Regions from separate parts of the Thalassospira sp. A40-3 genome, predicted to be linked through region 2. Evidence: predicted binding sites of a transcription regulator. Region 2 holds the regulator's gene; the other holds the start of a gene.

Region 1 (15,471 bases), 1.6 Mb from region 2:
GGCGAGGGCGAGATGTATCTTGGTTCGGACGCGATGGCGCTGTCGCACCTGACCAACAAACTGATCTATCTTGAAGAAGGCGACTGGGTCGAAATGACCCGCGATAGCGTTCAGGTGCGCGATGAAAATGACGAAGACGTCACCCGCGAAACCAAGCTGTCGGCGGTTTCGGGTGCCATGATGGGTAAGGGCAATTACAATCACTTCATGCAGAAGGAAATCTTCGAGCAGCCTGCGGTGATTGGCGATACCCTGCATGCCTTCATCAATCCGGCGACCCAGACCATCAAGCTGCCGGACATGCCGTTTTCCTTTGCCGATGCGTCGCGCCTGACGATTGTCGCTTGCGGCACGTCCTATTACGCCGGTCTGGTGGCAAAGCATTGGGTGGAACGCTATGCCGGTCTTGGTGTCGATGTCGATGTCGCATCCGAGTTCCGCTATCGCTGCCCTCCGCTGCCAAAGGGTGGCGTTGCCCTGTTTATTTCGCAGTCGGGCGAGACGCTTGATACGCTGGCTGCCCTTCGCTACGCCAAATCCAAGGGCCAGAAGATCGTTTCCATCGTCAACGTGCCCGAAAGCACGATTGCGCGCGAAAGTGACGTGGTGCTTCTGACCTATGCCGGCCCGGAAATCGGGGTGGCGTCGACCAAGGCGTTCACCACGCAGCTGACTGTCCTGGCTTGCCTCGCGGTGACCATCGGACGCGAAAACGGCACCCTTGCCAAGGACGAGGAAGCAGCAATCGTAACCGCACTCACCGAGGTGCCGAAACATGCTGCCGAGGTCCTGCATCATGATGAAGCGCTCAAGCAGCTTGCCCTTGATGTCGCCGATGCGCGCGATGTGCTTTATCTCGGTCGTGGTCTTGGCTATCCGATCGCGATGGAAGGGGCGCTCAAGCTCAAGGAAATTTCCTATATCCACGCCGAAGGTTATGCAGCGGGTGAAATGAAGCACGGCCCGATTGCCCTGATTGACCAGTCGGTTCCGATCATTGTCATTGCGCCGTCTGACGAGCTGTTTGAAAAAACCGCATCCAACATGCAGGAAGCGGCGGCACGTGGCGGACGGGTGATCTTTATCTCGGATGCGCCGGGGCTTGCCAAGCTGGGTGATATGGCCTCTGCCACGGTTGAGCTGCCCAAGGTCGCCGACTTCGTCGCACCGATCCTTTACACCATCCCGGTTCAGATGCTGGCCTATCATGTTGCAGTCCACAAAGGCACCGATGTCGATCAGCCACGCAACCTTGCGAAATCAGTAACGGTTGAATAATCACCGCGATTATTCAAAATTATCAAAAAATGCCGGATGCAATCGCGTCCGGCATTTTGTTTGCGCTTTATGGGATGGCGACACGAAAGGTGCACAAAAGTAACATTTCTTTGCAATAAGTTAACCGAAGGTTCGACACTATCGTTTGCGCAATGTAATCTCGTAGTGACGACGTCGGTTCCAAGCCACAAATTTTCAATGAGAGCAAAATGAAAGTTATCGTGACGGGCGGTGCAGGTTTTATCGGGTCTGCTGTTTGTCGGCTGATGACCGGGTTGAAGGGCTATGAAGTCCTTAATATCGATAAACTGACCTATGCGGGTGATCTGCGGACGTTGGCGTCAATTTCCGCACGCGATAACTACCATTTTGCCCATCAGGATATCTGCAACCGGGACGCCATTGCCAAACTGTTTGATGAATTCCAGCCCGATGCGGTGATGCATCTGGCGGCGGAAAGTCATGTTGATCGTTCGATCGACGGACCGGCTGATTTCATTCAGACCAATGTGGTTGGCACCTTTACCCTGCTTGACGTCGCACGCGCCTATTTTGAGAAGCTGTCGGCAGGCAGGCGAGCGACATTCCGGTTCCACCATATTTCGACAGACGAGGTTTATGGATCGCTTGGCAGCGAAGGGCTGTTCACCGAAGAAACGGCTTATGCGCCGACCTCACCTTATTCTGCCAGCAAGGCAAGTTCGGATCATCTGGTGCAGGCGTGGCACCATACCTATGGATTGCCCATCGTCATCAGCAATTGTTCCAACAATTACGGGCCGTTTCAGTTCCCGGAAAAGCTGATCCCGTTGATGGTGCTGAACCTGCTGCATGGCAGGAAGCTTCCGGTTTATGGCGAGGGTTTGAATACGCGCGACTGGCTGCATGTTGAAGATCATGCAGAGGCACTGGTCAAGATCCTGACCGAAGGCCGCATTGGCGAGAAATACAATGTTGGCGGCTGTAACGAACTGACCAATATCGATGTCGTGAAACGGATATTCGATACAGTCCGCGCGATCATACCGGACATCGCATTCGACAGTTTTGATGGCGCGGTGACATATGTAAAGGACCGTCCCGGTCACGATTGGCGCTATGCCATCGATCCAACCAAAATGCAGAATGAGTTGGGTTGGAAGCCGAAATACGATTTCGAAACCGGCCTGCGGCAAACCATTGAGTGGTATGTGAACAATCGCGCATGGTGGGAGCCGATTTTACAGAACAAATATGCCGGAGAACGTCTGGGAAGTGCCAAGGGGCAAGCCGATGCCTAGAATACTGGTCTTTGGCAAAAATGGTCAGCTTGCCAGGTGTCTGGCTGCATCCGCGCATGAATTTCCCAAAGCCCAACTGACCTTTGTTGGTCGGGAAGAATGTGATCTTGAGGATGCGTCCCAAATCGAGCCCGTTATCGACAGCGTGCACCCGGATATTGTTGTCAATGCAGCGGCCTACACTGCGGTCGATTTGGCTGAGCAGCAGGAAAATATCGCGTTCAAGGTTAACGGCGATGCGGTTCGCGCAATGGCGCAGGCCCTTGCCAAACGCTCCGTCTCGCTGATCCATGTCTCATCGGATTATGTTTTCGACGGGAAGGGAACAAAGCCTTATCGCGAGGAAGATGCTGTCTCGCCCTTGGGTGTTTACGGCAACAGCAAGCTTGCGGGTGAAGTTGCCGTAAAAGAGACACTCCAAAACTATCTGATTTTGCGCACATCTTGGGTCTATAGCCAGTTTGGGAAAAACTTCGTCAAAACCATGCTTAATCTGATGGCGCAAAGGGATGAAGTTCGAATTGTCGATGATCAGACCGGATGCCCGACAAGCGCCCATGATCTGGCACATGCGATTCTGGAGCTTTGTTGTGTGGCGATCTCTGCCGAGTTTGATAAATTCGGCACCTATCACCTGACCTCAGATCAAGAAATGACATGGTTTGAGTTTGGCAAAAGCATTCACAAGATCGCTTTGCAGGAGTGGGGTGAGGATTGGAAAGGCAAAGATTGTGTGGTTTTGCCAATCAAGTCCTCGGAATTTCCAACGGCGGCAAAAAGGCCAGAATACTCTGTAATGTCTTGCAGGCTTATCAATGATACGTTTGGTATCAAGTTGCCAAATGTAGAGGACAGCCTGACGGCTGTTATTAGAGGGCTTGGGAAGGAAAATTCGGATGCGTAAAGGGATCATACTGGCAGGCGGTACAGGATCGCGTTTGCACCCTTCGACACTGGTTGTCTCCAAGCAGCTGCAGCCCGTCTATGACAAGCCGATGATCTATTATCCGCTGACCACATTGATGCTGGCGGGAATCACAGACATCCTGATTATCAGCACGCCCCGCGATGTGCCGCTGTTCAAAGATCTGCTCGGTGATGGTTCGAAATGGGGGATCAGCCTTCAATATGCGGTTCAGCCTGAACCCCGCGGCCTTGCCGATGCGTTTATTGTCGGTGCGGATTTTGTTGGGAACGATCCGTGCTGTTTGATTTTGGGTGACAATATCTATTTTGGGCACGACCTGACGAAATTGTTGGGCAACGCCATGGCCCAATCCGATGGGGCGAGCGTGTTTGCCTATTACGTTCAGGATCCCGAAAGGTATGGCGTGGTCGAGTTTGACCGCAATGGTGTGGCCCTGGATATCGAGGAAAAACCGGCCAACCCCAAATCGAATTTCGCCGTGACGGGGTTGTATTTTTACGACTCAGATGTTGTCGACATTGCCAAATCGATCAAGCCGTCCAAGCGTGGTGAGCTTGAAATTACCGATGTTAACAAGGCTTACCTTAAGCGTGGCACGCTTAAGGTCGAGAAGATGGGCAGGGGCTATGCCTGGTTGGATACGGGAACGCACGCTGCGATGCTTGAGGCCGCCAATTTTGTCCGTACCGTCGAGAGCCGCCAAAGCCTCAAGATTGCCTGTCCTGAAGAAATCGCGCTGAGAAAGGGCATGATCACGGTCGAACAGTTTGAAAAGCTTGCGAGTGAGTTTGGCGCAAGCTCTTACAAGGCATATCTTCAGACGGTTCTGCGAACCTACGATATCCTGTGAGCGGAACTAGAATACCGGGTTCTCTCGATAGCTCGCAAAACTCATGGCTTTCTCGTCTTTTGCCGACAGCGTGACCTGGTTTTCGTCAAACGGCCAGTCGATGCCAAGGTCCGGATCATTCCACATGATCGCGCGTTCGCTTTCCGGAGCATAAGGTGCTGATACCTTGTAGTTCACTTCCGTGTTCGGCTCGAGCGTGACAAAGCCGTGGGCGAAACCGGCGGGAATGAATATCTGGTTCCAGTCTTCTGCGCTGATTTCAGTCGATACCCATTTCCCGAACGTCTTTGACTTGGCGCGAATGTCGACTGCGACATCCAGAATGCGGCCTCTGATGACCCGAACCAGCTTGTCTTGGGCAAAGGGCGGGCATTGAAAATGCAGTCCTCGCAGCACACCGACATTGCTCGATAAAGAGTGATTGTCCTGCACAAACTGCGGATCGATGCCAGCTTTGGCAAAGGCTTCCAGATTATAGGTTTCAGAGAAAAAACCCCGCTCATCGCCAAATTTCTTCGGGAAGATCAGCTTAACATCGGGAATTTCCAGCTCTTCAAATTGCATCCGTGCTGCCTTGTGCAGGGTAAAATAATTCGTCCAGACTATGGATAGCAGAAGCTTGGCCTTCGTGCATATGCGCATTTTTATAAAATTCTGAGCTTGGCAATTGAATGGGCGGTCGGCTTTATCAAAGCTGCGGCACCCGTCGTTGCGATTACTGATTCTGGTCCTTGCGAAATGGATCCGTTAGCGCGACGAGGGCAGAGAACTTTTTCATGAAGGGGGCGAATTCCGCGCCAAGATAATGATAAAGCGGCAAGACCGAAATTGTTTCCTCGATTACCGGTGCTGGTGTGTTGCCCAGGATGCCCTGTGTCAGCATGTCGTCGATATTGCTATCTGCGGACAGAAAACGCGTGATGCGCCCTTCGGCATAGGCCTGGTGCTTTTCGGTATTATACATCATTGGCTTGTGCGTGATGCCGGTTTTGGCCGTATCGGCATGGACGTACTTTTCCTGCCATATCACGCCGAGCGTAAAGGCAATCGGCGTTGACGGGTCTTGATCGTTCGGATTGCGCCAAAGCCGGTTTGCGATCTCGCGCAGGGCAACCGATGATCTGACAAAGGCGCGCGAATAGTTCTTTTCAGCTGCAACCGCACGCAGCAATTCACCGTCCACCAGACCTTCATTGAAATGCAAGGGGCCGCGACGCCCCGGCAGTTTGACGGCCTGAAGCGGGCAGCCGAGATCAGCATAGAGTTTCTGCAGGATGACAATCGACTTCTGCGACATCGGGTCATTTTCGACATAGGCGATCTTTTTCGGGCATTCGACATCAGCCTCATCGCCCCAGGCATCAGTGCTGATTGTTTGTGAAGAAAACAACCCGACAAGGGCCAGCAACAGAAAAGCGGGAGCGATCAGATCCTGTCGCTTGCCTGAAGGCCCGGACGTCAGGGCCGATGAATTTTTACTGCACGACATTTTTTGCAATCCGGGTGTTTGCGCGGTCATTGGACGTTATTTGTATTCTTTGGTTGGAGCTTAGACGTGAAACCCGCTTTTTCATAGGTGTTTGAACCATGCATCTTCGTCGCCTAAACCGGATCTGCCAAACAGCCCTTTGACAAAAGCAAGTGTGACAGTCCGATATATATTCTTCTGCGGCGTGGTGCGGGGGCTTGTATCCCGGGCATGAAAATGTTTTGATCAGCCCGCTTTAAAACGGGGGCGGATTTTTGCTGCGCTCCGCATGCGGAAATCGCCAAAAATCGTGACATTTCTGCGTCTTTTTACATCTCCCTATTGACTTTGAACTGGTACTCCAATAAATGCTGTTAGCACTCGCCGGGGGTGAGTGCTAATACGGGCTCATCCCGGTTAGTCTTAGTTATTAACGAGCCTTAGCTTAAACACGGAGTTGTCTAAAATGAAGTTCCGTCCGCTGCATGATCGAGTACTGGTACGTCGTGTCGAATCCGACACCAAAACTGCCGGTGGCATCATTATTCCGGATACCGCCAAAGAAAAACCGCAGGAAGGCGAAGTCATCGCTGTTGGTTCTGGCGTTCGCAAAGAAGATGGCTCGGTCGTAGCCCTCGACGTCAAAGCAGGTGACAAAGTCCTGTTTGGCAAATGGTCGGGCACCGAAGTCAAGGTCGACGGCGAAGAGCTGTTGATCATGAAAGAATCCGACATCATGGGCATCATGGACTAAGTCAGCCCGTTTGGGTGATTTGTCCACGTTCATCCGTCTCATAGAGAGGAAAGAATATTATGGCTGCTAAAGAAGTAAAATTCTCCACTGACGCACGTGCCAAAATGCTGCGCGGTGTCGACATCCTGGCAGATGCTGTCAAGGTGACCCTCGGCCCGAAAGGTCGTAACGTTGTTATCGAAAAGTCCTTTGGCGCACCGCGCGTGACCAAGGACGGTGTTTCGGTCGCCAAAGAAATCGAACTGACCGACAAGTTCGAAAACATGGGCGCACAGATGGTTCGCGAAGTCGCGTCGAAAACCGCCGATCTGGCTGGTGACGGCACCACGACCGCAACCGTTCTGGCACAGGCCATCGTTCGTGAAGGCAACAAGTCTGTTGCTGCCGGCATGAACCCGATGGACCTGAAGCGCGGTATCGACCTTGCGACCACCAAAGTGATCGAATCCATCCAGAGCCGTGCACGTAAAGTTGCCGGTCGCGATGAGATCGCACAGGTTGGTAACATTTCTGCTAACGGTGACCGTGAAGTCGGCGACATGATCGCAGAAGCCATGGAAAAAGTTGGCAACGAAGGCGTTATCACCGTTGAGGAAGCCAAAGGCCTGCACACCGAACTCGACGTTGTCGAAGGCATGCAGTTCGACCGTGGTTACCTGTCTCCGTACTTCGTAACCAACCCGGAGAAAATGGTCGCAGAAATGGATGCTCCGTACATCCTGCTGTTCGACAAGAAAATCTCCTCGCTTCAGCCGATCCTTCCGCTGCTTGAGTCGGTCGTTCAGTCCGGCAAGCCGCTTCTGATCATTGCTGAAGACATCGAAGGCGAAGCACTGGCAACCCTGGTTGTCAACAAGCTGCGCGGTGGTCTGAAAATCGCTGCTGTCAAAGCACCGGGCTTCGGCGACCGTCGTAAAGCCATGCTCGAAGACATCGCCATCCTTACCGGTGGTCAGGTTGTCTCCGAAGATCTCGGCATCAAGCTGGAAAGCGTCACCCTCGATATGCTTGGTACCGCGAAATCGGTTACCATCACCAAAGAAGAAACCACCATCATTGATGGTGCCGGTGAGAAAGCACAGATCGAAGCACGCGTTGGCCAGATCCGCGCCCAGATCGAAGAAACCACCTCTGACTACGATCGTGAAAAACTGCAGGAACGTCTCGCGAAACTCGCAGGCGGCGTTGCAGTGATCAAAATCGGTGGCGCTTCGGAAATCGAAGTGAAAGAACGCAAAGACCGCGTTGACGATGCCCTGCACGCGACCCGCGCTGCTGTTGAAGAAGGCATTGTTGCTGGTGGTGGTACGGCTCTGCTGTACTCCGTCAAGGCGCTCGAAGGCCTTGAAGGTGAAAACCACGACCAGACCATCGGTGTTGACATCGTTCGCCGTGCCCTGCAGGCACCGGTTCGCCAGATCGCACAGAACGCTGGCGTAGACGGCGCTGTTGTTGCTGGCAAACTGCTTGAGCAGGACGACGTAGAGTTCGGTTACGACGCTCAGAAGGGCGAATACACCAACCTCGTCAAAGCTGGCATCATCGACCCGGCCAAAGTTGTTCGTACTGCTCTGCAGGACGCAGCATCGGTCGCTGGTCTGCTTATCACCACCGAATGCATGATCGCCGAGAAAGCCGAAGACAAACCGGCTGGCGGTGCGCCTGACATGGGCGGCATGGGTGGTATGGGCGGCATGGGTGGCATGGGCTTCTAAGTCTTACCCAACCGACCTATCGCATAAGGGAAGGGGCTCGCCATTGGCGGGCCCCTTTTTTTTGTATAAGTGGCAATAAAAAAGAGCCCGCACACTGGCGGGCTCTTTGCTGAATTCAAAAGGTGTCAGCCAAACAGCTTTTTAAGCGTGCGGGGCTGACAGCGCAGATATTGCGGGGCGGCCTTGACTTCGGCGCCCAGCGTTGCGGCGGCATGCCACGGCCAGCGTGGGTCATAGAGAATGCCGCGCGCAAGGGCGATGGCATCGGCCTGACCGGTAAAGGTGATGGCTTCTGCCTGTTCGGCCTCGGTGATCAGGCCGACCGCAATTGTGGTCATGCCGGTTTCGGCCTTGATGCGGGCGGCAAACGGGACCTGATAATTGGGGCCGAGCGGGATTTGCTGATCGATATGCAGGCCGCCCGATGAAACGTCGATAAAATCGCATCCGCGGTCCTTGAGGAGTTTTGCCAGCGCGACGCTTTGATCGATATCCCAGCCTCCGTCGACCCAGTCGGTTGCCGAAATACGGATGCCGAGCGGATAGTCCGTGCCAACGGCCTTGCGGATGGCGTCATAGATTTCGATCACGATGCGCGTGCGGTTTTCAAAGGAACCGCCATATTCATCGTCACGCTTGTTGGCGTGCGGTGACAGGAATTGATGGAGCAAATAACCATGCGCGCCATGAATTTCAATCGCGTCAAAACCCAACCGGACGGACCGTTCAGCCGCCTCGACAAAGGCTTGGATGATTTCTGCAATGCGTGATTTTGTCATTGCCTCGGGGATTGGGTCGCCGTCACGGAATGGTACGGCAGAGGGGGCTGAGACCTGCCAGCCATTTTCATGGTCCGGGGAAAGGGCATGGCCCCCGAGCCACGGTTTTTCACAAGATGCCTTTCGCCCGGCATGGGCCAGCTGAACCGCAATCGGCATGTTGGAATGGCTGCGCACAGCTTTAAGCGTTTTACCAAGTGCTGCCTCGGTTTCGTCATCCCACAGGCCGACATCGCCATAGGTAATGCGTCCTTCGGGTTGGACGGCGGTGGCTTCGATAATCAGAAGACCGGCACCCGATTGCGCCAGATTGCCCAGATGCATGTCATGCCAATGGGTAACCTTGCCGTTATCGGCGGAATACTGACACATCGGTGCAATGATAATGCGGTTATCAAGGGATAGCTTGCCCAGTGAAAGCGGGGTGAAAAGAGTGCTCATATGCGTTCCTTTAACTCGGACGGTGGCGCGCGTGCGCCAATCAATGGGATGAAGCTAATCCGAGGGCGGGGCGGGCGCCAGCGTCATGTTGAATTTTTCCAGGGAATGGAATGCCAGAAGGAATTTGTTCAAGCAGGCGATCAGAAAAAATCAAAAATTCGCAAAAAAATGCATCGACCCACTTGCGGAAATTTTCACCCGATCTATCTCAAGATCGGAAAGGGGCATGGTGCCCCGATACGCGTCAAGGTTGCAGCCTGGTCTGGACTGATGGCGCAAGAATACTCGTCTGTAATGGAGGGTACTACAATGACTGGTCTTCAGACTCTTAATGGATCCCGTCGTCCGTCTTCTGCACCGACTTACGGTGATCCTTTCACTCTTATTTCCCGTGACGTTGACCGCATGATCGGTTCGATCTTTGGTCACCGTGCAGCCCCGTCGGCACAGGTATCTTCCGAAGAAGGCGAAGCGACCCAACCGTTGCTGAGCCCACGGATCGACATCTATGACGGCGAAGATCATTTTGAGCTTTCCGCCGAACTCCCGGGCGTTGAACAGGATGACGTCAATGTCGAAGTGCTTGACGGTGTTCTGACCATCACCGGCGAGAAGAAATTCAGCCGTGAAAGCAAGGATGGCGCCCATGTTGTCGAGCGCAGCTATGGCAGCTTCAAGCGGTCCTTCCGCCTGAATGACACCATTGATGCCGACAATATCACCGCATCCTTCAAGAACGGTGTTCTGTTGCTTACTCTTCCAAAGGTAGCAGAACAGAAGCCCGAACCGCGCAAGATTGCGGTAACCGGCTAAGGACTGTCTCTCCTCCCTGAGAAGCTTCCCCTGATAAGACTGACGGGCGGTTTAACCGCCCGTCTTTTTTTGTGTTCGCAGATTGGTGAGGCTTAGGTTGCTTAACGCCCGGCATAGCCGCTGCAATGATCAAGCGGCATGTCAAACAGACCTGTTTCATCAAAACGGTCGAGTGCATCTGTCCACGGTGTCAGGTCGATGTTCTGCGCCTTGAGCCAGTCGGGATTGTAATAGGTATCGCAATAGCGATCCCCGCCATCACAGAGCAAGGTCACGACCGACCCGGTTTGACCGGCTTTCTTCATTTCCGAGATCAGCGACAGGGTCGCGATCAGGTTGGTGCCCGTCGATCCGCCGCAGCGCCGCCCAAGATGCTTTTTCAGGTAATAGAGGGCCGCAAAGCTTGCTGCGTCGGGGATGCGGTACATGCGATCAACCACGGTCGGGTTAAAGCTGGGTTCGACCCGCGGACGACCGATGCCTTCGACGCGCGATCCCTTGCTGTTGGTGACCGAACAGTCGCCGGTTTCATACCCATCATAGAAAACCGAGTTTTCCGGGTCAGCCACGCAAAGCTCGCAGCCCTGACCAAGGCTTCGGCCATAACGGATATAGCGCCCGATGGTCGATGACGTGCCGCCCGTTCCGGCACCAACAATGATCCAGCGTGGAATGGGGTGGGGTTCGCGTTTGAGCTGATCAAAGATGCTTTCGGCGATGTTGTTGTTGCCGCGCCAGTCGGTCGCGCGTTCGGCATAGGTGAACTGGTCCATGTAATGGCCACCCAATTCGCGCGCCAGACGTTGTGATTCTTCATAAATCTGGCCGCTGTGATCAACCAGATGGCTTTCGCCGCCATAAAAGGCGATCTGATCGATTTTTTGCTGTGATGTGGATTTCGGCATCACCGCAATAAAGCGCAGGCCAAGAAGGCGGGCGAAATAGGCCTCTGACACGGCGGTCGAGCCACTGGATGCCTCGATGATCGGGGTGTCCTTGTTGATCCAGCCATTGCACAGCCCATAGAGAAACAGCGACCGGGCCAGACGATGTTTGAGGCTGCCGGATGGATGGGTCGACTCATCTTTTAGGTACAGGCCAATGTCACCAAGCTTTGGCAGATCAAGGCGGATCAGATGGGTATCGGCAGACCGGTTGAAATCGGCTTCAATCGTGCTGATGGCGTCGGCCACCCATTGGCGGTCATAAGGCATGAAACATCCTGACGTCTGGTTGGATCACTTTTGGCCAAGTTTGGCCCGGAATCGTCATCTGTTTAGGGCAATATAATACAAAAAACGACAGTAAAATTGTGCCGATACATTTTCAGAACCGATCAGCAATCGTCGATTTTATCAGATTGGGCTTGCTAACACTTTTTTCAAAGCTCACCTTTAAGATACAAGCTTCACGATTCTTTCGATTTGACGGGATGGCGCGAGATCATGGCTGACGACGATAAGGACCCGTTTAGCGTACGTATGGGGGCCTCTGACATTGGGGCGGCCTATGACGTGCCTGTGCGTGTGTCAACGGTGATTGGCAAAAGCCAGATCCAGGTCGCGCAATTGATGCGCCTGACCCGTGGTGCCGTGCTCGAGCTGGACCGTCGCGTGGGGGAGCCGGTTGATATCTACGTCAACAACCGACTGGTCGCCCGCGGGGAACTGGTTGTCGTCGACGAAAATCTGGGTGTGACGATTACCGAGGTTGTCAAAAGCGGCATGGTCATCGAAACCCACCACTAATTGCGAACGCACCGCAATCAACACATCCCACCGGCTCATGGCTGACGGTGGGATTTTTTTGTCCTCGGTGGAACTTGCAAGGTTTTCAGGCGTTTGTGGTTAAACCTCTTTGAAGACTCAAGTTCCGGTCCACTGTCTTTGATGACGGTTGGCGACCTCATTTAGCCGAGGGTTACCCCATGATTAATCTAGTGACATCAGGCCTTCTGGCTTTGATCGGTCTTGCGCTTGCTGTTGGCGGTGCATGGCTGATTGCGGTCGGCGGGAGCTTCTATTACGCGCTTGCCGGATTGGCGTTCCTGTTTGCAAGCTTTCTGGCCTTTTCGCGCAAGCCGGTTCTGTTGCCGTTTTATAGTGCCTTTACACTCGCAAGCCTGGTCTGGGCTGTGTGGGAGGCCGGGTTTGACTGGTGGCAACTGGCACCACGCGGCGGCCTGATCATTGTTGTCGGGCTTTGGCTTATGACGCCTGTTTTCCGCAGAACCCTGATCCGGGCGCCGCAGGATGAGGATGGCGCAACAGAGAATACGACACCGGTTCGGTCCTTTGTGCTTGAAGGCAGCGTCGTTATCGCCGTGATCGCTGCGGTCTATTCGATGATGAATAATCCCAATGCAATTGAGGGCACCCTGCCAACCAGTACGGTTGTCGAGAACCCGCAATATGGCGGCTCCGTGCCCGATGGCGATTGGCATCATTATGGTCGGACGACCTATGGGCAGCGCTATTCACCGCTTGATCAGATCAATACCGATAATGTTGCATCGCTTGAACAGGCCTGGGTCTATCAGACCGGTGATCTGAAACGCGAAAGTGACGTGCCTGAAACCACCTATCAGGTCACACCGCTTAAGATCGGCGAGACGCTGTATCTTTGTACCCCACACAGTTGGGCGATTGCGATTGATGCCAAAACCGGACAGGAAAAGTGGAAGTTCGATCCGGGCATTCCGCAAAATCCGGACCGTCAGCATCAGACATGCCGGGGTGTTACCTATTATAAAGATGCGGCCACCAACGAAACCGGCCCCTGCACCGAACGTGTGTTCCTGCCGACATCGGATGCACGCCTGATTGCCCTGGATGCGACAACGGGTGAAATTTGCCCGTCATTCGGGGACGAGGGTATCGTGCATCTCGAAACCAACATGCCCTATAACCCGGCAGGCTATTATTATTCAACATCGCCGCCGGTGGCCGCTGATGGCAAAATCATCATTGGCGGGGCAGTCAATGACAACAATTCCACCAAATCGCAGTCGGGCGTTATTCGGGCCTATGACATCAATACCGGCGAGCTGATCTGGAACTGGGATTCCGGCAATCCGGAACAAACCGAACCGATCCCCGATGATCAGACCTATGCTGCCAACTCGCCCAACAGTTGGTCTGTATCCAGTGCGGATGAGGCGCTCGGCATGATCTATGTGCCGTTGGGCAACAAGGTCCCTGATCAGTTGGGCATGAACCGCGATGAAAATGTGGAAACTTATTCCTCGTCGATCGTGGCACTTAGCCTTGAGACCGGTCAGGTCCAGTGGGTGCGCCAGACGGTGCATCATGATCTTTGGGATATGGATGTACCGGCACAGCCAGCCCTGCTTGATATCACCAACGCCGATGGGGAAACCGTTCCGGCACTGGTTGGCCCTACCAAACAGGGCGATATCTATGTTCTGGACCGCCGTACCGGTGAGCCGATCATTTCGGTGAACGAAGTGCCCGCACCCGGTGGTGCAATCCCCGAGGATCATACCGCCCCGACCCAGCCGGTTTCAGACCTGACATTTATGCCAGAGCCGCTTACCGGCAAGGACATGTGGGGCATTACCCTGTTTGATCAGATGGCATGCCGTATTGCGTTCCATCTGTTGAAATACGAAGGCCGCTATACGCCGCCATCTCTGGAAGGGACTCTGGTGTATCCGGGTAACTTCGGGACGTTCAACTGGGGCAGTGTTGCGGTTGATCCGGAACGCCAGATCATGTTTGGCATGCCGACCTATCTTGCCTTTACTTCGCGCCTGATCCCGCGGGCGGAGGTGCCGCCACGTGGTAGTGAAAAGGCCAGTGAAATGGGGATTAACCGGAACGAAGGTGCGCCTTATGCCGTTGAAATGGGGCCGTTCCTGTCGCCGCTTGGCATCCCTTGCCAGGCCCCGCCATGGGGATATGTTGCCGGTGCCGATCTGCGCACGGGCGAGATTGCCTATATGCATAAAAACGGTACGGTCGAAGACATGACCCCGTTGCCGTTGCCTTTCGAACTGGGTGTGCCGGGCATCGGTGGCCCGATCCTGACCAAGGGTGGCGTGGCGTTCCTTGGCGCGGCGGTCGATAACTATTTCCGTGCCTATGACGCCACGACCGGCGAGAAGATTTGGGAAACACGTCTTCCAGCCGGTGGTCAATCGACACCAATGACCTATGAAACCGATGACGGGACGCAATATGTGCTGATCGTCGCCGGTGGTCATGGATCAATTGGCACCAAGCCGGGCGATTATGTGATTGCCTATAAGCTTGCCGAGTAAGATCGGCCAAAACAGACCTTAAAGCGCACGGGCATCTGAGAGAAATCAGGTGCCCGTGTCATATCTGGCGCTTGCGACCCTATCCCGTTGCATCAAGGGCAAGGCGCTTTTCAACCCGTTGAATTTCCTCAGGCCGGAGCCTTGGTTCCAGCGCATCCAGTGCGGCCTGCGGGTCCAGTGGTTCTGCCTCGTTGGCACCTTCGGGAAAGGTGATCGGGCCGCGTGCAGCACGCCTTAGCCAGTAATAGGCGTCGGCGTAATTCTGTTTCACGCCCCAGCCACGTTCAAGCAGGGCACCGAACATGAACTGTGCGGCGTGCATGTTTTCGTTTGCGGCAATTTCAAAGTAATGGGCGGCTTCGACAAAGTTCTGGCGACCCCCGCGACCATGGAAATACTGCGCGCCGATCATATAGGCGGCATTGGCATTGTGCGGATCAATGCGCAGTGCCCGCTTGAAGTATTTCGTGGCCTGAAAATGATCGTAGGGCAGGCCAAATCCGTTGAAATGCATCAGGCCAAGATAATAGGTCGCCCCGCCGTGGTTGGTCTTTGCAGCCTTGCCAAACCAATTAGCCGCCATTTCGTATTCAGGCGCCCCCAGATCACCGCGAAAATACAGCAGGCCCAGCGCATATTGCGCATACGGGTCGTTTTCCTGTGCCGCCAGATGCCAGAAGGACTGCGCGCGCACGTAATCCCCAGCCTGATAGGCATAATAACCTGTCTGGTATTCCTTGCTCATACCTGCTGTGTTTCCCGCTGTTGGCAACAGCAGGCAGGCCAGCACGGCAAGCGCGAATAGGGGGTGTCGGCCCGAAGGGCTGGCCGATGAGGGGCTGGTCACGTGTGGGAACCGTCAGGAGTTTGTTTTAAACAGGGG
Region 2 (15,471 bases):
AGCCTTTTTCCGCCAACGCGAACATCTGATCATAGGATGCGCGATCAAACGGCACGTCTTCGGCGGTTGCCTGCACTTCGACAATGCCGCCATTGCCGGCCAGCACGAAGTTGGCATCGGCCCCGGCATTGCTGTCTTCGGCGTAATCAAGATCAAGCACCGCTTCACCTTCATAGATACCACATGAAATCGCTGCGACCGGCTGGGTCAGCGGAATTTCCTTGATCAGGCCAAGGCGGCGCACGCCCTGAAACGCCAGATGGGCCGCAACATACGCGCCGGTGATCGATGCGGTGCGCGTACCGCCATCGGCCTGAATGACATCGCAATCAAGGCGCATCTGCATTTCGCCCATGGCTTTCATATCGGCAACCGCACGGATCGAACGGCCAATCAGGCGCTGGATTTCCTGGGTGCGGCCGGACTGACCACCACGGGCGGCTTCGCGCTGCATGCGGCTATCGGTTGCGCGCGGCAGCATGCCGTATTCAGCGGTGATCCAGCCCTTGCCGGAATTGCGCATCCAGCCTGGTACCTTGTCTTCGACCGTGGCGGTACAGATCACATGCGTGTCGCCGAATTTGATCAGACACGAGCCTTCAGCATATTTGGAAACGCCGGTTGCAATCGTTACATCGCGAAGCTGATCGGGGGTACGGCCGGAAGGGCGCATGAGAAGGAACCTCTTGGTTGTCTGGGCTTGCGTTCGTGGCGACTTGAATGCCCGCGCACGAAGCGAAACTGTCCTGAAAAATTTGGCCCAAAGTAAGATGTGACCCACCAAACGTCCAGCAGTTTCCCCGGATGTTTTTATCTGTTCTGGTGCAATCCTGGCGCAAAGCAGTTAAACCAACAACTTCGACCAAATTTACAAGCTCGGCTTAGCAATAGGCCGTGCAATTGACGCAATGCGTTTGCCTGACTAAATTCTCCTCACGTTTTACGCTTCATCCATCTGGATCAATTGGCACGCAACACATGGCGCATTTTGACGATACATTGCTGGGCGACATGAATGCGCGGTCACGTGAAGTGTTCCGCCAGATTGTCGATGCCTATGTCGAAACCGGTGAACCGATCGGATCGCGGTCAATTGCGCGTCGCATGTCGGAAAACCTTTCGGCGGCGACCATTCGCAATGTCATGTCCGATCTTGAAGAAATGGGTCTTCTGGTCGCGCCGCACATTTCGGCGGGACGCCTGCCCAGTGAAAAGGGCCTGCGCCTGTTTGTGAATGCCCTGATGGAAGTTGGTGACCTTCCAAATGCCGAGCGCGACCAACTGACCAAAAATTGTGAACAGGCGGGCTATTCACTTGATCAGATGCTGGGCGAAGCAACCACGATGTTGTCAGGCCTGTCGCGCTGTGCTGGGCTTGTGGTGGCCCCCAAGACCGATGGCATTCGCTTAAAACAGATCGAATTCGTGGCCCTCTCGCCGGGCAAGGTTCTGGCCGTTTTGGTGGCCCATAATGGCAGTGTCGAGAACCGAATCCTTGATGTTCCGCCTGATTTGCCCGCCTCGGCATTGACAGAAGCGGCAAACTATCTAAATACCCGGTTGGCTGGAAAGACGCTTGATGATGCGCGCCTTTTGATGACGAAGGAGCGTGATCGTCTCAAGCAGGAGCTTGATGAACTTTCCGCCAATCTGATTGATGCGGGCCTTGCAACATGGGCCGGCGGGGTCAAGGGATCGTCCCTGATTGTGAAGGGGCAATCCCAGCTGTTGGAAAATATCGATACGATTGAACAGCTTGAGACCGTGCGCCGCCTGTTTAACGTGCTCGAAGCCCGCGATCAGATGATTGAATTGCTCGATGTGACGACGGATGCCCAGGGCGTTCAGATTTTCATCGGGTCGGAGAATAAACTGTTCGGCGGATCGGGTCTTTCGATGGTGATTTCGCCCTATCAGAATGCTGAAGGCAGCATTGTGGGTGCAATCGGGGTTGTCGGACCGACCCGGATCAATTATGCCCGGATCATTCCGCTGGTCGATTACACCGCCAAGCTGGTCGGTCGACTTATTGGATAAATCGCGGCGCTGCGTGTCAGGCCGCATAACGTGAAAGTAGCAAGGTTAGCCATGTCGGAAACCGCAAAGAACACTCCGGAAGATCTGCAGGACGTCAATGCAGAGGAAACCGCTTCTGAAGAGGTCGCAGCAGAGGCGACTGAGGAAGTTGTTGAGGACGCCGCACCCCAGGACCCGATCGCCGCACTTGAAGCCGAAGTCGCGGAACTGAAAGACCGTCTGCTACGCCAGGCCGCCGAGGTGGAAAACACCCGCCGCCGCGCGAAAAAAGACGTCGAGGATGCCGGTAACTACGCCATCACCAAATTTGCCCGCGACCTTTTGGATGTCAGCGACAACCTGCGCCGCGCGCTTGATGCCGCGGGCGATACATCCAATGCCGATCCGGCGATGAAAACCCTGTTTGACGGGGTTGAAATGACCGAACAGGCATTGCAAAAGGCGCTTGAAAAGAACGGCATCGAAAAGCTTGAACCGCTGGGCGAAAAGCTTGACCCGAACAAACATCAGGCCGTGTTTGAACTGCCGCATCCGGAATATCCGGACGGCCACGTCGCACAGGTCATGCAGGCCGGTTACGTGCTTAAGGGCCGTTTGCTGCGCCCCGCCATGGTTGGCGTGACCAAAAATCCGGGTGGTGAAAAACCAAGCCAGACCGACACCCCGGGCGGCAACGTCGATACCTCCGCCTGAGGACATTAAAGACGATAAATCGGTTTTAGCGGATCGGGTTTAAATACAGCCTCGCCAGACATACTTGGCGAGGCTGTTTTATTTGCATTAGGCTACCGGTACTGATCACCAGCACAGGACCGCACACCATGCCGCTTCGCCCCGACCTGATCGACATCCTGCGCGATGAAAAAGCCACGATTGTCATTCTGACCGGGGCTGGCATTTCCAAGGAAAGCGGACTTCATACCTTTCGCGATCCCGATGGCATCTGGGCAAGATACGATATTTCCGAGGTCGCAACGCCCGAGGCCTTCGTGAGTAATCCCAATCTGGTGCATCATTTCTACAACGACCGCCGCGCTGGCTTGCATGACCAGACGGTTCAACCCAATGCCGCCCATCTGGCCCTGGCAAGGCTAGAGGCCGAATGGCCCGGTGACGTGTTGCTGGTCACCCAGAACATTGATGATCTGCATGGTCGGGCCGGGTCCAAAAACCTCATCCACATGCATGGCGAGCTTTTGAAAATCCGCTGTAATTACTGTGATCTGCTCACCGATTGGCCGGGTGACCTTGCCAAGGAAACCCCGTGCCCAAGTTGCGGCAAGGCTGGTGGATTGCGCCCGCATGTGGTGTGGTTTGGCGAAATGCCGCTTGAGATGGAACGCATTTATGCTGCCCTTGGCGATTGCGGGCTTTTCATCTCGATTGGGACATCGGGCAATGTCTATCCGGCGGCCGGATTTGTGCAAGTCGCCCACGAGGAAGCCGGGGCTGAAACGGTCGAGCTCAATCTCGAACCCAGTTCGGGTGCCACACTGTTTGATCACAGCCGCTATGGCCCTGCCACCGAACTGGTTCCGGCCTTTGTTGAGGCACTTCTTACACAATAAAAAGTTTATTGCATATAAACAAAAAACTACCGAAGGTAAGCAGTTAATAATTCAGTGCGTTGCGAGACTTAGATGGAATACTCCTACGTCGCTTATATCGATGAGGCAGGTGACGACGGTCTTAGAGTTGTTAAACCTAACCATCCAAATGGCTCTAGTGAATGGCTGATAATTTCAGCTGTAGTGGTACGAGCAAAGAATGAGAAATCTGTGCCAGTTTGGGTCAGAGATATTCGAGATGGACTTTGGCGACATAATCGACCTGATATCCACTTCGCGAAGTTGACACCAAACAAGAAGAAATTTGTTTGCGAAGAAACAGCGAAACTAGATGCACGCTTTTTCGTTGTAGCCTCGAATAAAAGAAACATGCAGGGCTACAGAAACCCAATGGCTGAGAAGATTCCCTCAAAAAATTGGTTCTACTGCTGGATGACTCGAGTATTGCTTGAAAGAGTTACGGATTTTGTCTTTTGGCATGCAAAGAAGACTGCCAATCCGAACTGCAAACTGAGAATTGAATACAGCGAGCGAGGCGGTCTCTCATACTCACAAATGAAAGCCTACTATTCGTGGCTAAAGTGGAAGAGCGATGCCAGCGCAAACTTCCTGTCTTTGGGAGATTTGAAATGGCCCGTCATGGATGCTGGACTGCTTAAAGTATACAACCACAAACAAAGAGCGGGCTTACAACTCGCAGACATCGTTGCGAGCTCTTTCTTTAAAGCAATGGACGTATACGACACCAAAGAGTGCGATCCACAGTTCGCAAAAGCACTGAAGCCACGAATGGCACATTACAGAGACACAAAAGATGGCTTAATTTCGGGATACGGGCTGAAGCTACTGCCTGGTTTTAAAAGGCTTGAACTGCTACCCGAGCAATCTGAGATTTTCAGATATTACGGCTACCCAAAAGAATGGTGGGACCCGGACCCGTCTAATCCAAGAGCTTATAGGTCATTTTCAAATCGTAACAACCGTCCACATGAACGCCATCGTAATTGATTACGACAACCCGAGCTAACCGGCGCCCCACTTTTTAGAATGTAGCACAAATAAGTGATTCACGCAATTGAATCAGTAACTTAACGAAATCGCTACTAATCACTTGAAAAGAATCGACTAATTCGGATTAACCCGAAAACTGCGAGAACAAGTCATCCTTACTTTTCACTCGTGAGTATTCTTCGGAATGATTTCTCGCCCGCATCACTAAATCGCACAATCCGCGACTCCGGCATCCGTCGGGCCCAACCCAAATCATAGAACCGGTCGAGCAAGGCCGCCCCGAATGATCCGGCCAGATGCGATTGCCGGGCACTCCAATCAAGGCATTCCCGGCATAACGGCCGACGCTTGGCCCGCAAGCCATCCAAATCAATGCCAAACGTGTTGGCAAAATCGATCCCGGCCGGGGTCAGGGCAACACCATTGATGTTGCTTTCAATCAGTTTGCGTTTGGCAAGGCCGTCAAACAGCGCAACCCCCATGTCACCCGCCAGATGGTCATAACAAACGCGTGCCTTGCGCAGTTCCGGATCCTTGGGCCCGGTGCGCACGCGGTTATGCCCGACCCGGTTGGCAATCCCCATCAGGACTTCCAGTGCCTCGACAATATCAGGGCCGCTGAGCGTGAAATAACGATGTCGCCCCTGTTTGCGCGGCACAACAATCTGACCGGCTTCAAGCTTTGCCAGATGAGAGCTTGCCGTTTGTGGCGTCACACCGGCTTCTTGCGCCAATTCGGCCGCAGTTAACGCACGGCCACTCATAAGTGCTGTCAGCATATTTGCGCGCGCCGGATCGCCAAGCAATGCGGCCACGCGGGCGATATCGGGTCCTTCTTTCATAGTTCGATGCTAATCGAAGCATTAATGCGCAGCAATCAGGATAATAGGTCGCGTCACCCAACAAGATGTTTCTCCTGAAAGGACGCTGTCATGATCACCTGCTTCATTCGCTATGAAATCGACCCGTACAAGAAAGACGCCTTCATGGAATATGCCCGAAACTGGGGGCAGGCTATTCCGCGTTGCGGGGCGGACCTTGTCGGCTATTTCGCCCCGCATGAAGGATCGGTCTCGACCGCCTATGGTATCTATCATTTGCCCGATTTGGCATCCTATGAAGCCTATCGTGCGCGGTTGAAAGATGATCACTTGGGCCGCGAGAACTACGAATTTTCCCGGCGCGAGAAATTCATCCTGCGCGAAAAACGCCAGTTTCTCAAAATTGCCTCCACCCCGCATACGGAGCTGATCAAACCATGATTGCCGTCATTTTCGAGGTCACACCGCACGATGGACGCTATGACGATTACCTTGCGATTGCCGGTGATCTCAAACCCGTGCTTGAAACCATGGATGGCTTTATTTCAATCGAACGGTTTCAAAGCCTGACCAATCCCGGCAAGGTTCTATCGCTGTCCTTCTGGCGCGATGAGGACGCAATTGCCGCCTGGCGCAATCTGGGCGACCACCGCACCGCCCAGATCAAGGGACGTCACCAGATTTTTGAAGATTACCGTTTACGCGTGGCTGGCGTGATCCGTGATTACGGCCTTCATAACCGCGATCAGGCCCCGGATGACTCCCGCGCACAACATGATCGCTGATCTGTAACGTCGATTATCGGGGCTCAGGCCTTTGCAGGTTTCGGGGATGCTTCTTCATCCCCGATTTCGCTACTCTCGGCAAATTCGGCAAATTCTTCTTCGACAGCATCTTCGACCGCTTTGGCACCGCCCTTGTAATCAAGCAACATCACGGCCAGCACGACAATGCCTGCCCCGATGAAAATCACCGGCATCGGCAGCATGTCAAAGAAGATCAAATCCATTGCGACCGAAAATGGCAGGGCGGTGTATGCCGCAGGCGACACCACACTGGCATCCGCAACCCGGACAGCACGCAACACCATATAGTTGGTCAGCATGGCAAAGAAACCGGCACCCGACGCATAAAGCCAATCGGCCAATGACGCCGGATACCAGGTGATCATCGCAATCGGCACCCAGATCGCAACCGCGATGATCTGAGGCCAGAACAGCATGGAAAAATTGGTTTCGGTCCGGGTCAGCACCTTGGCAAACAGGGTCTGGGCCGAAAAGCAGAACGCCCCGATCAGGGCCGCGGCGACACCCAGCGGCACACCAAAGCCATCCATGCGCGGGAAACACATCACCCACACGCCAACGAGGCCCAGAAGGGTTGCGATGATTTTGCGCGGGGTCAGTTTCTCGCCCAGAATCACCACCGCCAACATGACGGTCAGCAATGCCTCAATAAACAGATAGGCGTTGACCTCGGCGATGCTCATCTGGCGGAGCGCGAAGAACACAAAGAACAGCGACCCGTACCACAAAACGCCACGCGCAATATGCGCCACCGGGCGGCGCGTTCGGATCTGGCGCGTGCCGATAAACATGGTGATGACCAAGAACACCGCAACGGTGGTCAGAGCACGCATCGCAAGAATCTGCGAGGTTGGCACATCATGCGAGACGAGCTTGGCACAAACATCGACAAAAACGCCCGATGCCATGGCAGCCGTCATCCACAGGACACCGCGGAAATTTCCGCTCAGTCGCGTTGCGGTCATGGTCAATCCCGGTTTCGAGGAATATTGGGGTTTCCGGCAGTTGGGGGGAGGCTGCTTACGTGGTGGCGCAAGGAGGCATAAGTCATTACGGCCGGAAACCCTGTATGACGATGATATTGCCTGCTTGTTTGGAAAAATACGAATGAAGCTTTTTCAGCCATTGTTGAGATTTTTTTGGCCCACTTTTCGATCAGGCCTGATAGACAGAATAAAAGACAGTAATGCTCTCCGGATGGAAACCCACGATGCGCAGAAAGCTCCCACCGTTGCGCGCCCTTGTCGCCTTTGAAGCCACTGCACGCCACCAAAGCGTGAAGGGGGCCGCAGAAGAATTGCATGTCACGCAAAGTGCGATAAGTCATCAGCTCCGCCAGCTTGAAGAAAACCTTGGCGTGGTGCTGTTTACCCGCAAGGGCCGTGGATTGACCCTGACCAAGTCGGCAGAGCTGCTTTTGCCCCGCCTGACAGAGGCGCTTGATGGCATTGCCGATATCACCGGCGAAGTCGGCCCGGACAAGGGCAAGGCAATCCGCATCGGGGCGCTGGCGACCCCGGCCCTCACTGTGCTGTTGTATGAGCTTGATAACCTGCGCGACCGGCTGCCCGCCGATATTCCGGTACAATTTCGCAAGATCGAATTTGATGACGGTCTTGATCCGCTTGAAATTGATCTCGCCCTTCAGATCGCGCCAAAGGACCTGCCCGGTCCCGAAGACTGGATTACCGAGCTTCTCACACCCGAAGTCTATACCGCCTTTGCCGCCCCGGAATGGCTGGCAAAGCGCGGCTATGATGCCAGCAATGTTGACGTCGCGACACTCGGCCCGCGCGATATCCTGTTGATCGACAGTGACAGCGAACAGTTCTCCCAGATCGAACAATGGTTCAAGGATGCCAGCTTCTCGCTCGCGGATTGCTGGACCTTTAGCCACCATATCTGGGCGCTTGAGGCCGCACGTGCCGGTCAGGGCATCGTTGCCAGCACCGATGTTGTTGCCCGCAATTACGTTGAGCGCGGTGAACTGGTGCCGCTTAATTTCCCGGATTTCATTTCGCACTGGTGGTATCGCCTGCTGATCCGCCCGGCCCGCGAAAAAGACCCGATTGTGATCGAAGCCGCCAACTGGATCCGCGAACTCATCAACCCGAAAACCGCATCACTTGCGCGCAAAAAGGTGATGTGAGCATATTTTTTGCTGCGCGTTCTCTAACTCGGCTCAGGAACAAAGTAGTAATTCCATTTCATGCAAAACATTTTGATAACAGGCGGTGCGGGATATATCGGATCGCACATTTGCATCAAGCTTCGCGAAAGTGGCTACCAACCGGTTGTGTTTGATAACCTTTCAAATGGTCACCGCGATGCTGTTTCCTCAGATGTTCCGTTTATCCACGCCGATATTCGCGACAGTGCCGCCTTGAATAAGGCCTTTGACGATTTCAAGCCTGCTGCCGTCATTCACATGGCCGCTCTGATTGAAGCTGGCGCTTCGATGGTCGAACCGGCCAGGTTTTATGAAGTCAACACTGCCGGGGCGCTGAACCTGCTCGAAGCGATGCGACGCAATGGCTGCAACCACATTGTTTTTTCGTCAACGGCTGCGGTCTATGGAAATCGGGATGATGGGCTGCTGTCCGAGACGCTCGAGGTCCGGGCGGAAAACCCCTATGGCCGCTCAAAAGCAATGGTCGAAACCATGCTGAGGGACTATGCCGATATTTACGGCTTTCACGCCATTGCCCTTCGCTACTTCAATGCTGCGGGCGCCGACCCGGAAGGCCGCACAGGCGAAAGGCATGATCCAGAAACCCATCTTATCCCGCTGGTTTTACAAACTGCTGCCGGTCAACGCGACCATATCAAGATTTATGGCACGGACTATGACACGCCCGATGGAACCTGCATTCGCGACTATATTCACGTTGATGATCTTGCCAGCGCCCACGTCAAGGCGCTTTCGCATGTCATCGCGTCCGAGAATGCTGCTTTCGATGCCGTCAATATCGGCACAGGCGAAGGCTGTTCCGTCAAAGAGATCATCGAACTTTGCAAAGAGATCACCGGTCAGGATTTCAGCGTGATAGAAGATGCGCGTCGCCCCGGAGACCCTGCCAAACTGGTTGCAAACCCGGCCAAGGCGCAAGACATGCTTGGTTGGTGCGCCAACTATCCGTCCCCACGCCAGATCATCGCGCATGCCTGGGCCTATCATCAGAAAAACATGGCGAAAACCCGGTAAACCAGACGCTCAGTGATCTTTACAGGCGCGTGAAAGTATCAATTCTGTATTGATCGTCAGAGCAGTCGGAAATACTGTCTGCTCACACTGATTTGGTGCTTCCTGAAGCGGACACCACAAGCAACATTTAGGGGTATTTTAGTGCATAAGGTCTCAGTCATCGTTTCGACCTATAATTGGCCGGAGGCGCTGGAAATGGTTTTGCAATCACTGATCGACCAGAAGGACGATAACTTCGAGGTGATCGTTGCCGATGATGGCTCAGGGCCGGAAACCGCGCAGACAATTGCCAAGATGCAAAAAAAATCCCCGGTGCCGATCAAACATTTCTGGCAGGAAGATCAGGGATACCGGCTGTCGCGCGTGCGCAACGGCGCAATCGCAATGTCCGAAGGCGATATTATTGTGTTTACCGACGGTGATTGCTGCCTGATGTCGAACTTTGTTTCAAGCCACCGCGAAGCGGCCGAAGCAAACTGCTTTGTCACAGGCAAACGTGTCTTCCTAAAGGAACGCTTTACCAAGCTTGCGATGAAGAAACGTCTCCGGTTCCACAAATGGCCACGTGCGATCCTCTTCATGCTGGGCCTGACGGGAAACTGCAATCGCCCATTTCAGTTCATTCCGATCCCGCAAAGCCAGAAAAGTCTTTGGGAGCACGCCAATTGCTGGAAGAAAGCACAGGGGTGCAATATTGCGGCCTTCAAGGATGATATCTTAAAGATTGGTGGCTTCGACGAAGCCTATGAAGGCCATGGGTTGGAAGATTCAGATTTCGTACTCCGCATGATCCGGGCGGGTATCCGTCGCAAAAATGTTGAATATACCTCTCCTGTCTTGCATCTCTTCCACGGTCGTTCGATACCCAGCCGTCATGCAAACGCATCAAAGAACCCGGGTTATTTCAATAATCTTGAGGCAGAAGCAGACCGCTTCACGCCTGTGAAAAGCTCTTTGCTGCCGGTTGCCGAAACCGCCTAGGGTTTCTGATCAAAAGTATCATTTCCTGCCCCCTTGGAAGCGACGACGTTTCGCGATAAAAGGTCGGCATCATTTTCCTTCGGATGCGTCTTTGCATCTTAGAAGCTCATATCAGCCGCCCTGGTGATCGGGGCATGCGTTCAAAAAGCGAAAGGGATTTTCCCAGATGGATCTCAGCAAGATTGCCGTTGGCAAGGATGTTCCGTGGGACGTAAACGTCGTCATCGAAATTCCGCAGGGCGGACCGGTCAAGTATGAAGTCGATAAAGACTCCGGTGCTGTGTTTGTCGATCGTTTCCTGCACACCTCGATGTATTACCCGGTCAACTATGGCTTCATCCCCAACACGCTGGGCGAAGATGGTGACCCGGTTGATGCCATGGTCATGTTCCGCGAGCCGGTCGTGGCCGGTTCCGTCATCCGCGCGCGTCCGATCGGTGTTCTGATCATGGAAGACGAAGCCGGTCAGGACGAAAAACTGATCTGCGTGCCGCATGACAAGATTGACCCGTACTACACCGACATCAAATCCCACGAAGATCTGCCGCAGATCCTGCGCGATCAGATCCAGCACTTCTTCGAGCGTTACAAAGACCTCGAAAAAGGCAAATGGGTTAAGGTCACCGGTTGGGAAGGCGCTGAAAAAGCCGCCAAACTGATCGAAGAAGGTGTGACCCGCCTCGGCAAATAAGCTGCATTCAACCCGTCTTCGGACAAGCATCGGATTTAAAATGCAACGCTCCGTCAGATTTGGCGGAGCGTTGTTTTTTGACTTATCGGTTGCGCAACACTACTTTGGTGCAGGGGCGCCATCCTTACAGGTTGGTATTGAGGGAGGAATTCACGTTTCAGGATACTATTCGTGACCCACAAAAACGCGCCCGACAAAACCCATGCCATCAAAATTACCCTCAGTGACATCACCACACTTGATGTCGATGCCATCGTCAATGCCGCCAACGAGGCCCTGTTGCCCGGCGGTGGCGTTTGCGGTGCGATCCATCATGCGGCGGGTCCTGAACTGGCAAACGCCTGCCGGTCGCTTGCCCCCTGCCCGACGGGTGAGGCCCGAATCACACCCGGATTTAAACTGAAGGCAAAATACGTCATCCACACCGTCGGCCCGGTCTGGCATGGCGGCACACAGGGTGAGGCCGATTTGTTGGCAAGCTGTTATCGCCAATCAATCTTGCTGGCGGTCGAGAACAATCTGGCCTCTGTGGCGTTTCCTGCCATATCCACCGGGATATTTGGCTATCCGGAAGACCAGGCGGCCAAAATCGCCGTATCAACCATTTGTGAGCTGACTGGCGAATTGGCGCAAATGCCACAAATTTACCTTTGTTGTTTCTCACCATTAGCGCGTCAGCATATTGAAGCTGCGTGCCACGATAAGGTCCATCAATAGAATGCAAAGCGACGCTGCTGCACCTTCGCCGTCCCAACCGCTTGAACTGTTTGCTTCGCCAGACGGTGTGCTGAGCGTGGGTGAACACACATTTCGCTGTGCCCTTGGGATCAATGGCGTGATTGATGCCGACCAGAAAACCGAAGGCGACGGTAAAACGCCGGCCGGTCGCTGGCAGCTGCGCTATGTGATGTATCGTGCCGATCGCAGGCCCAGCCCACGCACCAAGCTTCCAGTCACCACCATTTCATTTTCCGACGGCTGGTGTGATGATCCCGGTCATCCAGACTATAACTGCCCGGTCCGCCTGCCGTTTGATGCCAGCCATGAAAAGCTGTTTCGCAAGGATGATCTCTATAACATCATCGTTGTTCTGGGCCATAATGATGACCCGCCCGTGCCCGGAAAGGGATCGGCGATCTTCATGCATATCGCCAAACCCGATTATGCTGGCACCGAAGGCTGTGTTGCCTTGGCCGAGAAGGATCTTGAGCAACTGCTTGGACTGGCGACCTTTGAAACGTTCATCACCATCACTGCGTAAAATCATGGACTTGCCGTTTGGGTGCACAGCGCCTAGGTTCAATTGCCGGATCAATTCACAGGACAAGTCATGATTGAAGACGATTATCTCTATAAAAAAGGCGGCGTTGCAGGATTTGGTTCCCGACTGAAAGCTATTTTCGGTTCGGGCAAGTTCTGGGTGCGCAGCCTTGGTGTGATCGTTCTGATTGCCGTGATCTATTATCCGGCAGGCATGGCGATTGTGCATCGTATCGATGACAACCCCGACTTTATCGGCAATTACAAGGGCGGCAGTCACGCGGTGAACACCGCCGCAGCCCTGATTGATCGCGAGGTCAACCAGAACCGCTGGACCGCCAACGATCCGTTCTTCCTGCCAAGTGCAGCCCTTGATAACATGCCGAACTTCCAGACCGGGATTGTCTATGCCCTGTCGCGCTTTGCGATCGAGCTTTCCGATCAGATCGGGCGCGCCCGTGGGTCAAGTCAGGTTGACCCGGATCTGGATGACGCCGCCGGCCTTTTGAAATTCCGTGGCGACAAATGGGTGTTTGATCCCAGCGTTTCGCTGCTGCCCGGTGTCACGTCCGAACAACAATACCGTCAGGCAATCCGGTCCCTGCAAAACTACAATACCCGTCTGACCAACGGGAATGCGGTTTTTGAACGCCGTGCCGACAACCTTCAGGAAACACTGAACCGCATTGCCAATGACCTTGGCTCGGCCTCTGCCCTGATTGATGATAAGGTGGAAAATCCGTCGATCTTTGATCGCACGGCCGATGACGTTTTCTATGCCACCAAGGGTCGCCTTTATGCCTATAGCCTGATCTTGCGCGATCTTGGCACCGACTTCGAACAGATCATCAATGAACGCCAGATCGCATCGGTCTGGGCAGAAATGATCGGATCCCTGCAAGCGGCGGCCGCACTTGACCCGATGGTGGTTGTGAACGGCTCGGCCGATGGCATCGTCTTCCCTAACCATCTGGCGGGGCTTGGTTTCTATCTTTTGCGGGCCCGTACCCAGATGCGCGAAATCAGCAGCATTCTGCAACGTTGACGTCAATGTGATGACGAAACACGTCATCCGGAATACCTGAGTTGCGCGCTGCGACTTGATCTTTTGTGGTTTTTGCCCCATTTAGGGCCTAACCAAATGAAATAGAGATTGTTGAGTGGGCGTTGGGGTCCAGATCCTGAAGTCCCGACAATCAGAGTGAGAGGACAAGCCGAAAATGTTCATTCAGACCGAACCGACCCCGAATCCGGCGACACTCAAATTCCTTCCGGGCGAAGAAGTCATGGGCCGTCTTGGCACCGCCAACTTCGTTAAGGGTGACGAAGCCATCAAATCGCCGCTTGCCCGCAAGCTGTTTGAAATTGATGGCATTGCCGGTGTTTTCCTCGGCGGTGATTTCATCACCATCACCAAGGATGACTCCAAGGATTGGCAAACCCTGAAACCGCAGATTCTTGGCGGGATCATGGAACATTATACGTCCGGTCAGCCGGTTCTCGATCAGGACTCCAACGCCGCCACCGGTACCAGCTCTGCTGCCGAAGGCGATGATGAACTGGTCAGCCAGATCAAGGAACTGCTTGATACCCGCGTGCGCCCGGCCGTGGCACAGGATGGTGGTGACATCGTCTTCCACCGTTTCGAAGATGGCGTGGTCTTCCTTGAAATGCACGGTGCATGCGCCGGCTGCCCAAGCAGCACCGCGACGCTCAAGATGGGCATCGAAAACATGCTGCGTTATTACGTGCCCGAAGTTCAGGCCGTCGAACCGGTCATGGCTGACTGAGCCTGACCCGGTTTTCAGACACCTCACCGACAAGATGGCGTCCGACCATCCGGTGAACTGACCGTGCACGGATTTACGAGTCGTTAACAAATTCAGACGCCCGGCGTGAACTTTAACCCGCGCCGGGCGTAAAAATTATGCGCTGAACGAAAAGGTTTTCTTGGCGTTTTCAACTCTCGGAGATATTGCCCGTTGCGATCATCGCGCGCGGCAGGCATAGATAACCTCCACTTGGGATGGACAGTTCGACTGATCCTGGAGATTCAACAATGACTAGCGCAAAAACAAACAGTTACAGGAATGTTGCGCTCGCTTCGATTTTTGGAGCGATTTTTTTCCTGTATATTGGGCTTTTCGCCGGAATTGATCTTTCTCCAACTCCGGAAGGTTTCGAGACAGAAACCGTCGAAGTCACGGCAGATGAAGCCGTTATCAAAAAGAAGAAAACGGTTTATCGCCGCGGCCCTGAAGTCATCGCACTCAGCCAGTATTTCAAAAGCATTGGCTATCACCTCAATGAGGTGGGCGAAGTCCCGCGCGTCTATATCAAGCGCGTGCCCGAAGGCCTTGGCGAACTGGCATCGGTTGAAGAGCGCAAACAGCTTTTCCTGAAAATCATGCTGCCGCTGGCCATGCGCGTGAACGAAGAAATCACCGCGCGCCGCGAACGTCTGATGGCCATTCAGGCCAAGGGCATTTCCGGCACCCCGGTCAGCCAGGCCGATCAGCAATGGGTCAATCAGCTGATGAAGCGCTATCGCGTGACCGATGGCGGCATCAACGCCCTGCTTGAACGCATTGATGTGATCCCGACCTCCCTGATCCTTGCCCAGTCGGCAGAGGAAAGTGGCTGGGGCACGTCACGCTTTGTACGCAAAGGCAACGCCCTGTTTGGTCAATGGGCCTGGGGCGATGACGAAGGCATCGTGCCGAAGGATCGCGAAGATGGCAAAACCCACGTCATCAAGGCCTTTGGCAGCCTGATGGACAGTGTGCGCGCCTATGCACGCAACATCAATTCGCACCCGGCCTATCAGGAATTGCGCGAACGTCGCGCAACCCTTCGCGCCGAAGGCAAGTTTATCAGTGGCTGGGAACTGGCCGAGACCCTGACCAAATATTCCGAGCGCGGCGAGGAATATGTCGACAGCCTGCATGCCATCATGAGTGTGAACGGGCTGAACGAGCTTGATGGTCTTGATTTTGCGGCAGGGGACGTCCCGCCGCCGCCAAAGGTGCTCGCCGCCCTTGAGGAATAATCCCAAGGGTCATCAGGCACCAAGCCAGATCAAATAAAAAGG

Evidence for each region. Region 2 encodes HrcA, which represses chaperone genes, less so after heat shock. Its sites were predicted from a motif close to GTTAGCACTCNCCNNNGGNGAGTGCTAAC; they were not measured.
Region 1: groES (co-chaperone GroES) is a predicted target of HrcA. The motif match lies at 6,178-6,206, and genes of this name have one in related genera.

What each region holds. Positions count from the first base shown of each region.
Region 1 is NZ_CP065428.1:1,313,839-1,329,309, forward strand. It holds gene glmS (glutamine--fructose-6-phosphate transaminase (isomerizing)) at 1-1,278, shown strand, start outside; gene rfbB (dTDP-glucose 4,6-dehydratase) at 1,488-2,558, shown strand; gene rfbD (dTDP-4-dehydrorhamnose reductase) at 2,551-3,462, shown strand; gene rfbA (glucose-1-phosphate thymidylyltransferase RfbA) at 3,455-4,336, shown strand; gene rfbC (dTDP-4-dehydrorhamnose 3,5-epimerase) at 4,343-4,900, opposite strand; gene IT893_RS05905 (hypothetical protein) at 5,052-5,825, opposite strand; gene groES (co-chaperone GroES) at 6,271-6,558, shown strand; gene groL (chaperonin GroEL) at 6,618-8,273, shown strand; gene IT893_RS05920 (NADH:flavin oxidoreductase/NADH oxidase) at 8,399-9,493, opposite strand; gene IT893_RS05925 (Hsp20/alpha crystallin family protein) at 9,803-10,306, shown strand; gene IT893_RS05930 (PLP-dependent cysteine synthase family protein) at 10,408-11,520, opposite strand; gene fliN (flagellar motor switch protein FliN) at 11,752-12,054, shown strand; gene IT893_RS05940 (glucose/quinate/shikimate family membrane-bound PQQ-dependent dehydrogenase) at 12,234-14,588, shown strand; gene IT893_RS05945 (tetratricopeptide repeat protein) at 14,668-15,333, opposite strand; gene IT893_RS05950 (DUF2794 domain-containing protein) at 15,448-15,471, opposite strand, start outside.
Region 2 is NZ_CP065428.1:4,099,960-4,115,430, forward strand. It holds gene rph (ribonuclease PH) at 1-673, opposite strand, end outside; gene hrcA (heat-inducible transcriptional repressor HrcA) at 979-2,037, shown strand; gene grpE (nucleotide exchange factor GrpE) at 2,089-2,730, shown strand; gene IT893_RS18930 (NAD-dependent deacylase) at 2,859-3,605, shown strand; gene IT893_RS18935 (DUF3800 domain-containing protein) at 3,678-4,613, shown strand; gene IT893_RS18940 (helix-turn-helix transcriptional regulator) at 4,772-5,458, opposite strand; gene IT893_RS18945 (NIPSNAP family protein) at 5,549-5,878, shown strand; gene IT893_RS18950 (antibiotic biosynthesis monooxygenase) at 5,875-6,222, shown strand; gene IT893_RS18955 (DMT family transporter) at 6,246-7,208, opposite strand; gene IT893_RS18960 (LysR family transcriptional regulator) at 7,454-8,392, shown strand; gene galE (UDP-glucose 4-epimerase GalE) at 8,453-9,448, shown strand; gene IT893_RS18970 (glycosyltransferase family 2 protein) at 9,590-10,429, shown strand; gene ppa (inorganic diphosphatase) at 10,596-11,120, shown strand; gene IT893_RS18980 (O-acetyl-ADP-ribose deacetylase) at 11,292-11,837, shown strand; gene IT893_RS18985 (L,D-transpeptidase) at 11,839-12,381, shown strand; gene IT893_RS18990 (DUF2333 family protein) at 12,451-13,425, shown strand; gene IT893_RS18995 (NifU family protein) at 13,601-14,170, shown strand; gene IT893_RS19000 (glucosaminidase domain-containing protein) at 14,440-15,429, shown strand.